One region of the Kitasatospora sp. NPDC057904 genome, then DNA from elsewhere that is predicted to be linked to it. Evidence: riboswitches for the same ligand, from Rfam matches in the RefSeq annotation. Region 1 holds a riboswitch; the other holds the start of a gene.

Region 1 (5,346 bases):
GACCGCCGTGGGCCAGGCTCAGGCCCAGGATGGTGTCGCCCGGCTGGATCAGCGCGAACATCGCGGCGGCGTTGGCCTGCGCGCCCGAGTGCGGCTGGACGTTGGCGTGCTCGGCGCCGAACAGGGCCTTGACGCGGTCGATCGCGATCTGCTCGACGACGTCGACGTGCTCGCAGCCGCCGTAGTAGCGGCGGCCGGGGTAGCCCTCGGCGTACTTGTTGGTGAGCACCGAGCCCTGGGCCTCCATGACCGCCACCGGGGCGAAGTTCTCGGAGGCGATCATTTCCAGGGTGGTCTGCTGGCGGTGCAGCTCGGCGTCGACCGCGGCGGCGATCTCCGGGTCGAGCGAGTGCAGGGATTCGTTGAGAACCGTCATGGTGTGGTCTTCCCGGGGCGAAGGAGGAATCGGGACCGCCGCGCGAAGTGCGCCCTCGGAAGGGCGGCGGCGGGTGACGGGTGGGCGGTGAGGGGGGCGGGCCGCCGCGCTGCGGCCCGCCGTGCCAAGGGCCTGGTCAGCCGCCGATGAAGGCGGTGTACTCGTCGGCGCTGAGCAGCTCGTCGGTGGACTCCACCTTGACCTTGAACAGCCAGCCGCCCTCGAACGGGGCGCTGTTGACCAGGGCGTTGTCGTCCAGGACGTCCTGGTTGACCTCGACGACCTCGCCGGTCACCGGGGAGTACAGGTCGCTGACCGACTTGGTGGACTCCAGCTCGCCGCAGGTCTCGCCGGCGGTCACCTCGTCGCCGACCTCGGGCAGCTGCACGTAGACGATGTCACCGAGCGCGTCCGCGGCGTGCTTGGTGATGCCGACCGTCGAGACACCGTCCTCGGCGGCCGTCAGCCACTCGTGCTCCTTGGTGTACTGCAGGTGCTGGGGGTTGCTCATGGCGTCATTCTCCAGGATGGGAAGCGGGTACGACGAAGCGGGCCGCCGCGCGGACGGCTTCGTCGCGGATCAGTGGTGACCGAGGGCCCGGGAAGATCCTCAGCGGGCGCGCTTGTAGAACGGCAGGGCGACGACCTCGACCGGCTCGTGCTTGCCGCGCACGTCCACCGCGACGGCGGTGCCGGGGGCGGCGTGGGCCGCGTCGACGTAGGCGATCGCGATCGGCTTGCCCAGCGTCGGGGACGGCGCGCCCGAGGTGATCCGGCCGATCGGGGCGCCGTCGGCGGAGACCACCGTGTACTCGGCGCGCGGCACGCGCTTGCCCTCGGAGACCAGGCCCACCAGGACGCGCGGCGGGGTCGACTCCGCCTCGGCGGCGGCCTTCTCCAGGGCCTTGCGGCCGACGAAGGCGCCGTCGTTGGTGGTCTTGTCGAAGCGGACGACCCGGCCGAGGCCGGCGTCGAACGGGGTCAGGTCGGTGGAGAGCTCGTGCCCGTACAGCGGCATGCCCGCCTCCAGGCGCAGGGTGTCGCGGCAGGACAGGCCGCACGGCACCAGGCCGTGGCCCTCGCCGGCGGCGGTCAGCGCCTGCCAGACCGGCTCGGCGTCGGCCGGGGCGCAGAAGATCTCGAAGCCGTCCTCGCCGGTGTAGCCGGTGCGGGCGAGCAGCACGTCCCGGTCGGCCACCCGGGCCGGGAGGATCGCGTAGTACTTCAGGCCGGGCAGGTCGGCCTCGGTGGTCTTCGCGAGGATCGCGGTGGACTCCGGGCCCTGGACGGCGATCAGCGCGTAGGTGTCGCGGTCGTCGGTGACGACGGCGTCGAAGCCCTTGGCGCGGGCGATCAGCTCGTCCAGCACCAGCTGGGCGTTGGAGGCGTTGGCGACGACGAGGAAGGAGTCCTCGCGCAGGCGGTAGACGATCAGGTCGTCCAGGATGCCGCCGTCCTCGGCGCAGATCATGGTGTAGCGGGCGCGCAGCACGCCGAGGGCGGAGACGAAGCCGACCAGCGCGTGGTCCAGCATCTCGCCGGCCTGCGGGCCGGTCACGGTGATCTCGCCCATGTGGGACAGGTCGAACAGACCGGCCTTGGTGCGGACGGCGAGGTGCTCCTCGCGCTCGCTGCCGTAACGCAGCGGCATGTCCCAGCCGGCGAAGTCGGTCATGGTCGCGCCGAGGGCGCGGTGCAGCGCGTCGAGCGCGGTGAGGCGGAGGGACGACATGGCCTGGGAACTCCTCGGTCTGGGCACTCAGGGGTGCACGCGCCGGACCGGACCCGCTCGGGGACCGACTCCTGCGCGCGGGCATGCGGCGGCGTGGGTCTCCCCATCTGTCGTCGAACCTGAGAGCTTCACCGCGCAGCGGCCCGTCGCTGTTTCCAGCTTTCCGGACAGGATGGCGGCTTGCACCGTGGGTGGGCGCACGACAGGCCGTGCGCCGCTTTCCAGATGTGCCTAACCCGTGCGGTAGGGGGGCCTGAGAGATTCCGGGGAGGACTTGCTCCTTCGGCGCCGGCCGTGCCACCAGACGGGGCACTCCGGACTCTCCCGCGCGGGTTCGAGCGGCCGGTATGGAGTTAGTGGGGCCGACTGCGCACGACGCCGTCGGACGCGCACATCATGGCACGTCCGCGGCACCGATGGGAGGGGGGACCCGGTCACACCCCACAGGGGACCCGGCCACACGCCACACAAGGGAACACGCACCCTAGACTGCTGCGCGTCGGCAGCAGTGGGCGGCCGACCGGCAGAGGGCGGTACAGGGGCGCATGGGGTACCCGGTGGAGCAGCAGCAGGGGTGGGGCGGCCCGGACACGCCGCCACCGGGCGGGGCCTGGCCGGCCAACGAGCTGGAGCAGGTGCTCACCGCCGCGCTGGGCGATCCGGGCGCGACGCCGCGGGTGGTCGAGGTGCTGGCCCGCAGCCAGGTGTGGATCCCGCTGCCCGCCGGCGGCGACCCGCAGGGGCAGTCGCTGGACCTGCCGACGATCGAGCTGGGCGGCGAGCCGTACGTCCCGGTCTTCTCCTCGCAGGAGGTGTTCCTCCAGCAGGCGCCGGGGATGGCGTTCGCGGTCGCCCCGGCCTGGGAGTTCGCCCGCGGGCTGCCGTTGGGCGTCGGGATCGCCGTCAACCCCGAGGCCGCGGTGGGCATCCCGGTGCCGCCGCAGGGCGTCGCCGAGCTGCGCCGCGGTCCGCGCGAGGACCGCTGGGAGGACCCCTCGGCGCCGACCGGTGGCCGGGTCGCGCTGCGCGAGCCCGTGCCGGGGGAGGACCCGGAGCACTTCCTGGCCGTCTGCCGGGCCGAACTCGCCGCCCTGCCGGGAGTGTTGACCGCGCGCCGCGCGCTCGCGAGCATCGAGGGCGAGCCGACCGTGATGTTCATCGGCGTGCAGCTGGACCCGGCCGCCCCGGCCGACCCGGCGGCGGTGAACGAGGCGCTCGGCCGCGCGCTGGGAACCGCGCCGCTGCCCGGCGGCGTCCACCTCGTGCTGCTCGACCTCGCCGACGATCCGGTGGTCGAGTGGCTGCTCACCCGGGTGCTGCCGTTCTACGCGCGGGTGTGACGGGGTTCGTTCGTAGGCACGTCGCCGTGGCGTCGGCCGGTGCCGCGCCATAGGGTGCGTGCAGACGGCCGACGGGCCGGCGGCAGGTGAGGAAAGAGGCGCGGCGAGGTGGGCGCATGAGTGCGGGAGCGGTGTCCGGTGGTGCACCGGGGCCCTGGGGCCAGGCACCGGCCGGACGCCCCGGCGCGGATCCGGGCGTGCTGGAGCGCGCGCTGCGCGAGGTCGCGCCGGAGCGCTACGAGGCGTACGAGCAACTGCTCCGCGCCCTGGCCGAGGGCCAGGTCTGGATGCTGCTGTGGCACGGCACCCCGGGCAGCCCGGACGCCCAGTACGGGAACATGGAGATCAGCGGCCACGGCTACGCGCCGGCCGTCACCTCCCCCGAGCAGCTGGCGGCCTCCGGCTGGGCGCGCGCCCACGAGGTCGTCTCCGGGCGCGAGATCGCCGCGTCGCTGTACCGCACCCGCTGGGGCCTGTGGCTGAACCCGCACGCCCCGGGCGGCGGGGTCGGCGTGCCGTGGGCGGACCTGCGGCGGATCGCGGGGGGCCTGGACCGGCTGCCGGCCGGGCCGCTGAGGCTCAGCGAGCCGCAGGTGAACGCCCAGCAGTTCTTCGCGCTGCTGGAGCACCAGGCGCGCGAGGTGCGGGCCGTCCGGGCGCTGCGCCGGGCCTGGGTGCAGCCGGCCGTGGGCGAACCGTACCTGGCCATCGGCCTGGACCTGTACGACGGCTCCCCGCCGGCCGTGGAGGCGGTGCGCGCGCTGATGCAGCGGGCGATCGCGCTGGCCCCGGAGGGGCTGGCGGTGTCCACGGTGGCGATGGCGGACGAGTACGACCCGGTGGCGTTGTGGATGCGGGCCAAGGCGCGGCCGTTCTACGACCGCGAGGCGGCCGGGCTCGCCCGGCCGACCGGTGCCTACCCGCCGGTGCCGCCGCCGGGCCACCAGGCGCCGCCGTACTACCCGCAGCAGACCGGGCCGGGCTGGCACGGGCAGCCGCAGCCGCAGCCGCAGCCGCAGCCGCCCCAGCGGCCGTGGCCCGGATACCCGGGGCGCTGAACCGCTAAACCCGCCAAAACCCATTTCCAGAAGCCGACTTGACTTTGCGTCAGGTCGGCTTCGGCGTTTTCCGGACGACTTCGCGGCTGCGGGTGTCAGGCATCTTGACACGGTTATCACGACCGTGTGAAGAGGGATATGCCGATGATCGTGGAGGTGCATGCACGCAGATCACAGTTGGGCATCTGTCGCTTGGCAGGGCTGGCGCAAGCCAGTTCGGATGGCAGAGAGTTCTGCGCAACGCACCGCGCGAACTCGGAACCCCACAAAGGTCAACGCGCACGCCGACCGCTCCAGCCACGCGACGCCCATCCCGCGTGGTGGCAGTGCACCGTGCACGACGCACTGCCGCACTGCCGCGAAACCCCGCTCCTTAGCACCTCCGCACGTCCGCATAGCCGCACCGCCGAAGCCGGCGACCGGCACCCGTGGGCCGGCCACCGTCGGCGAGGGGACCTACTGACATGACCACATCCGTCACCACCGCCGGGAACGATCCGGAGGCACCCGCCCCCGCGAGCCCGGCCCAGAAGATCGAGGGCCGCTCCCTCGGCCAGATCGCCTGGACCCGTTTCAAACGGGACAAACTGGCCGTCGCCGGCGGCATCGTCGTGATCCTGCTGATCCTGCTCGCCGTGCTGGCCAAGCCGATCGAGGGACTGTTCGGCCTCGACCCGGACGCCTTCAACCAGGACCTGCTGGACGCCAACCTCGGCGGTCTGCCGCTCGGGGACTGGGGCGGCATGAGCTGGGACCACCCGCTGGGCGTCGACCCCCTCACCGGCCGCGACCTGCTCGCCCGTGTCATCGAGGGCTCCTGGGTCTCCCTGCTGGTCGCCT
Region 2 (5,346 bases), on a different contig from region 1:
GATACTTCAGAGTGTCAAATATCGAGTGGTTAAGGTTTGGCAAAGGGGAGTGGTCGGGCGGGGGTGGGGGGCGCCTGCGGCGGGCTGGGGGTGGGGGGTTGGGGGGAGTGGTGTGGTTTGGCGGAGGGGGGTCGTCGGGTGGGGCGTCGTGCGGTGTGGCGGACGGGGGTGGTCGGGCTGGGGGTGGGGAGTTGGGATGGGGGAGTCGGTGGGCATGGCAAAGGCTCCCGGTGGGGGCCGGGAGCCTTTGGGTGGTGCGGTTCAGGACAGGGGGCGGAGGGAGGCGCCGTTGGGGGTGGGGGTGCCGTTGGGGGCTCCGTTGGGGGTGGCGGGGGTGTCGTCGTGGACCTCGACGTTCTCGCGGCGGAGTTCGTCGTGGATGACCTCCTCCGCCGTGTAGCGCTCGACGACGAGTCGGACCCGCTCGATCGGGGCGAGGTACTTGCGGACCACCGGGCGCTCCTCGCGCAGGGTGACCTCCTCCACCGCCTCGGCGATCTCCTTCTCGGTGAGGGCCGCCCGCTCGGCGTCGCCCACCGGCATCCGCTCCACCCGGACGCGTTCGCGGACCACCGGGACCCGGCGCTCGACCTGCTCGCTCGTCACGTACTTGCGCAGCTTCGCCGTGCCCAGCACGTGCCACTCGGTGGTGATGTCCAGCCGCTCCTCGCGGCAGGTGATCTCGACCGGGCCGCTGGGGGCGGACGGGGCCTCGGTCGCCGGGGCGTTCTGGGGCTTGGGCTGGACGGCGGGCTGGGCGACGGGGGGTTGGGCGGTCGTGGTCGCGGCCGCCATCGGGGCGGCTGTCGGCGCGGGGGTGCTGAGGGTCCGCACGTGGGCCTCCGTGGCGGTCGTGGTGGGAGCGGTGGTGAGGGTGGTCGTGGTCATGGGGGCGACGGTCGTCGTGGTGGCGGCCGCGGTGGTGCCGAAGTCGAGGTCGGGCTGCGGCGGTCCGGCGTCGCCGTTCACCGGCCGGCCGTTCACCGGGGTGTCGAGGCCGTAGTAGCGGTAGAGCTGGAGCTCCTGGGCCGGCGACAGGTGCTGGCCGACGCCGAAGTCCGGCGAGTCCTTGACCAGCGACTTGTCGTACGGCACGCGGAGCTCGTCGCCGGAGAACTCGCTCGTGGTGAGCGGGACGAAGGCGTCCCGGCCGAAGATGCCGGTGCGGACGGCGGCCCACTCGGGCTGGCCGGTGGCGTCGTCCAGGTACACCTCGTCGACCGTGCCGATCTTGTCTCCGTTGCGGTCGACCGCCTTGTGGCCGATGAGGTCGCGGGGGTCGATATCGGTTTGCACTCTTTCCTCCAGTGCGCTGCGCCTGCGGAACTCCCGCAGGACGGCGGCCGGAGCAGCCGTGCCGTCCGCCACTTCACACCAAAAGCCATCAACCGGACGGCCGCGAGCGGGGTGCGTCCGGACGGGCTGCGGGGTGGGCCGTTCGGGGGACGCGCGTAGACCCCGGGTGACCGGATACACCCGTGATCGAACGGGCTCCCGCTGGTACCCTGGGCCGCGACCGCCGAGCCCGCTCGGGAGAGTCCCCGAAGGCGAAAGCCGCTGGCCGGGGCGCCGAAGGAGCAACTCCTCCCCGGAATCTCTCAGGCATCCGTACCGTGTGGGATAGGTCACTCTGGAAAGCAGGGCAGGACCGCCGGCGAGGGAGCCGACGGCCACCACCCTCACCGACGGTGCAAGCCGGCGGAGCGCCCACAGCGCGCCGCGCGGGCGAAGCTCTCAGGTCCCGATGACAGAGGGGGAGGCCTGTCGGGTCCGCCCGCCACCAGGCCCACCCGCTGTCCGCAGCGGTGCAGGCCGACCGGCGTGCGTACCCCCGCCGGTCCGTGACCAGGAGGCCTCGACCACCATGAACGCCCAGTCGAACGCGGGACGCCCGAGCGGCGCCGTCACCCTCACCGAGCTCGAGCAGGCCAGCCCCTTCGAGAACCGCCACATCGGCCCCGACGCCGCCGCGCAGGAGAAGATGCTGGCGCAGGTCGGCTACGGCTCGCTGGACGAGCTCGCCGCCACCGCCGTGCCCGAGGCGATCCGTTCCATCACGGGTCTGGACCTGCCCGCCGGCCGCAGCGAGGCCCAGGTCCTCGCGGAGCTGCGCGAACTGGCCGGCCGCAACCAGGTGCTCCAGCCGATGATCGGCCTGGGCTACTACGGCACCTTCACCCCGCCGGTGATCCTGCGCAACGTCCTGGAGAACCCGGCCTGGTACACCGCGTACACCCCGTACCAGCCGGAGATCTCCCAGGGCCGCCTGGAGGCGCTGCTCAACTTCCAGACCCTGGTCTCCGACCTGACCGGCCTGCCCACCTCGGGCTCCTCGCTGCTCGACGAGTCCACCGCCGCCGCCGAGGCGATGGCGCTGGCCCGCCGCGTCACCAAGGTCAAGGGCGGCGTGTTCCTCGTCGACGCCGAAACCCTGCCGCAGACCGTCGCGGTGATCAACACCCGCGCCGTGCCCACCGGTGTCGAGGTCGTCGTGGCGGACCTCTCCGAGGGCATCCCGGCCGAGATCGCCGAGCGCGGCGTCTTCGGCGTGCTGCTCCAGTACCCGGGTGCCACCGGTGTCGTGCGCGACCTCGCCCCCGTCATCGAGCAGGCCCACGGCCTCGGCGCGATCGTCGCGGTCGCCGCCGACCTGCTGGCGCTGACCCTGCTCAAGTCGCCCGGCGCGCTCGGCGCCGACATCGCCTGCGGCACCTCGCAGCGCTTCGGCGTGCCGATGGGCTTCGGCGGCCCGCACGCCGGCTACCTGTCGGTGCGCGCCGAGTACGCCCGCTCGCTGCCCGGTCGCCTGGTCGGCGTCTCCGTCGACTCGGACGGCAACCGCGCCTACCGCCTGGCGCTGCAGACCCGCGAGCAGCACATCCGCCGCGAGAAGGCCACCAGCAACATCTGCACCGCCCAGGTGCTGCTCGCCGTCATGGCCTCGATGTACGCCGTCTACCACGGCCCGGACGGCCTGGCCGACATCGCCCGCCGCACCCACCGCTACGCCGCCGCCCTCGCCGAGGGCCTGCGGGTCGGCGGTGTCGAGCTCCTGCACGGCGAGTTCTTCGACACCGTCACCGCCGTCGTCCCGGGCCGCGCCGCCGAGATCGCCGCCGCCGCCCGCGCCAACGGCATCAACGTGTACCAGGACGGCGAGGACCGGATCTCGGTCTCCACCGACGAGACCACCACCCGTGAGCACCTGGCCGGCGTCTGGGCCGCGTTCGGCGTGCCCGCCGTCGAGGCCGCCGAGACCGCCGAGGCGCTGCCCGCCGCGCTGCTGCGCGAGGACGAGTACCTCACCCACCCGGTCTTCCACAGCCACCGCTCGGAGACCGCCATGCTGCGCTACCTGCGCCGCCTGTCGGACCGGGACTACGCGCTGGACCACGGCATGATCCCGCTGGGCTCCTGCACCATGAAGCTCAACGCGACCACCGAGATGGAGCCGGTGACCTGGCCGGAGTTCGGCCAGCTGCACCCGTTCGCGCCGATCGACCAGGCCCAGGGCTTCCTGACCCTGATCCGCCAGCTGGAGCAGCAGCTGGTCGAGGTCACCGGCTACGACGCCGTCTCGATCCAGCCGAACGCCGGTTCGCAGGGCGAGCTGGCCGGCCTGCTGGCCGTCCGCGCCTACCACCACGCCAACGGCGACACCCAGCGCGACGTCTGCCTGATCCCGTCCTCCGCGCACGGCACCAACGCGGCCTCCGCCGTGATGGCCGGCATGCGGGTCGTCGTGGTGAAGACCCTCGTCGACGGCGACGTGGACGTCGAGGACCTGAAGGCCAAGATCGAGAAGCACCGCGACAGCCTGTCGGTGCTGATGGTCACCTACCCGTCCACCCACGGCGTGTACGAGACCGAGATCACCCAGATCTGCGCCCTGGTGCACGAGGCCGGCGGCCAGGTGTACGTGGACGGCGCCAACCTGAACGCCCTGGTCGGCCTCGCCAAGCCGGGCAAGTTCGGCGCGGACGTCTCGCACCTGAACCTGCACAAGACCTTCTGCATCCCGCACGGCGGTGGCGGCCCGGGCGTCGGCCCGGTCGCGGTGCGCGCCCACCTGGCGCCGTACCTGCCGAACCACCCGCTGCAGGAGGAGGCCGGCCCGGCCACCGGTGTCGGCCCGATCTCGGCGGCGCCGTGGGGTTCGGCCGCGATCCTGCCGATCTCCTGGGCGTACGTCCGCCTGATGGGCGGCGAGGGCCTCAAGCACGCGACCCAGGTCGCCGTGCTGAATGCCAACTACATCGCCAAGCGCCTGGCCCCGCACTTCCCGGTGCTCTACACCGGGCCGGGCGGGCTGGTCGCGCACGAGTGCATCATCGACCTGCGTCCGCTCACCAAGGAGACGGGCGTGACGGTGGACGACATCGCCAAGCGCCTGATCGACTACGGCTTCCACGCGCCGACGATGTCGTTCCCGGTGGCCGGCACGCTGATGATCGAGCCGACCGAGTCCGAGGACCTGCACGAGATCGACCGGTTCTGCGACACGATGATCGCGATCCGCGCCGAGATCGACAAGGTCGGCTCGGGCGAGTGGGCGGCCGACGACAACCCGCTGTGCAACGCCCCGCACATCGCCGCCACCCTGGCCGGCGACTGGGCGCACGGCTACTCGCGGCAGGAGGCCGTCTTCCCGGCGGGCGTGAACCCGGCGGACAAGTACTGGCCGCCGGTCAGCCGGATCGACGGCGCGTACGGCGACCGCAACCTGGTCTGCTCGTGCCCGCCGCTGGACGAGTACGGCGTCTGAGCCGGATCCGGCAGGCGTGAGTGGCAGGGCCCCGGCGGTGCGTTCGCCGGGGCCCTGCCCCGTTCTCGTGGACTGCCCCCGCTGATGGTGCGTGCGTACGGTCGGACCGCGGGTCAGGCCGCGGGTCGGACTGCGGGTCAGGCCGCGTGGGCGACCGGGCGGCGCGGTGCGATCACCCGGCCGTCGGGCAGCAGCTCTCCGGTGTCCTCGAACATGAGGACACCGTTGCAGAGCAGGCTCCAGCCCTGCTCCGGGTGGCAGGCCACCGGGACGGCAGCCTCGCGGTCCTCGGACTCGGCCGACGGGCACTCAGGACGGTGCTGGCACATGCGTACCCTCGCTTCGCTCTGCGATCCTCCCCGTGGGGCGGCCGCCGACGGCGAGCCGTCGGGAACCGCCGCGCAGTCGGATCCTGTCCGCGCGCCGACCAGGTGTTGAGCGGCGCTCAAGTGGGTAGGACAGGTGGTCCTTCCACGCTGGTTCCCAGTGTCGGCATCTGCGGACGTGCGCGCAGCGATTTGGTGACATGCGCCACAACTCCCGCGCAGAGATCACCCGTTCAGGTGGGGCTGGTGGCGAAA

The links. A riboswitch is a leader RNA that binds a small molecule or an ion and turns the genes downstream of it on or off. The one in region 1 is predicted to bind glycine.
Region 2: it holds a riboswitch for glycine, as region 1 does, so the genes downstream of both, gcvP (aminomethyl-transferring glycine dehydrogenase) here and gcvT (glycine cleavage system aminomethyltransferase GcvT) in region 1, are expected to answer to the same signal.

The regions. Positions count from the first base shown of each region.
Region 1 covers NZ_JBHVOL010000019.1:117,538-122,883, forward strand. Annotated here, with positions in the region: gene glyA (serine hydroxymethyltransferase) at 1-376, opposite strand, end outside; gene gcvH (glycine cleavage system protein GcvH) at 513-887, opposite strand; gene gcvT (glycine cleavage system aminomethyltransferase GcvT) at 987-2,108, opposite strand; glycine riboswitch at 2,340-2,445, opposite strand; gene ACFVSN_RS34820 (enhanced serine sensitivity protein SseB C-terminal domain-containing protein) at 2,654-3,448, shown strand; gene ACFVSN_RS34825 (enhanced serine sensitivity protein SseB C-terminal domain-containing protein) at 3,565-4,506, shown strand; gene ACFVSN_RS34830 (ABC transporter permease) at 4,971-5,346, shown strand, end outside.
Region 2 covers NZ_JBHVOL010000011.1:327,858-333,203, reverse strand. Annotated here, with positions in the region: partial or broken gene ACFVSN_RS27605 (YsnF/AvaK domain-containing protein) at 262-669, opposite strand; partial or broken gene ACFVSN_RS27600 (PRC-barrel domain-containing protein) at 916-1,296, opposite strand; glycine riboswitch at 1,521-1,624, shown strand; gene gcvP (aminomethyl-transferring glycine dehydrogenase) at 1,865-4,765, shown strand; gene ACFVSN_RS27590 (DUF5999 family protein) at 4,903-5,094, opposite strand.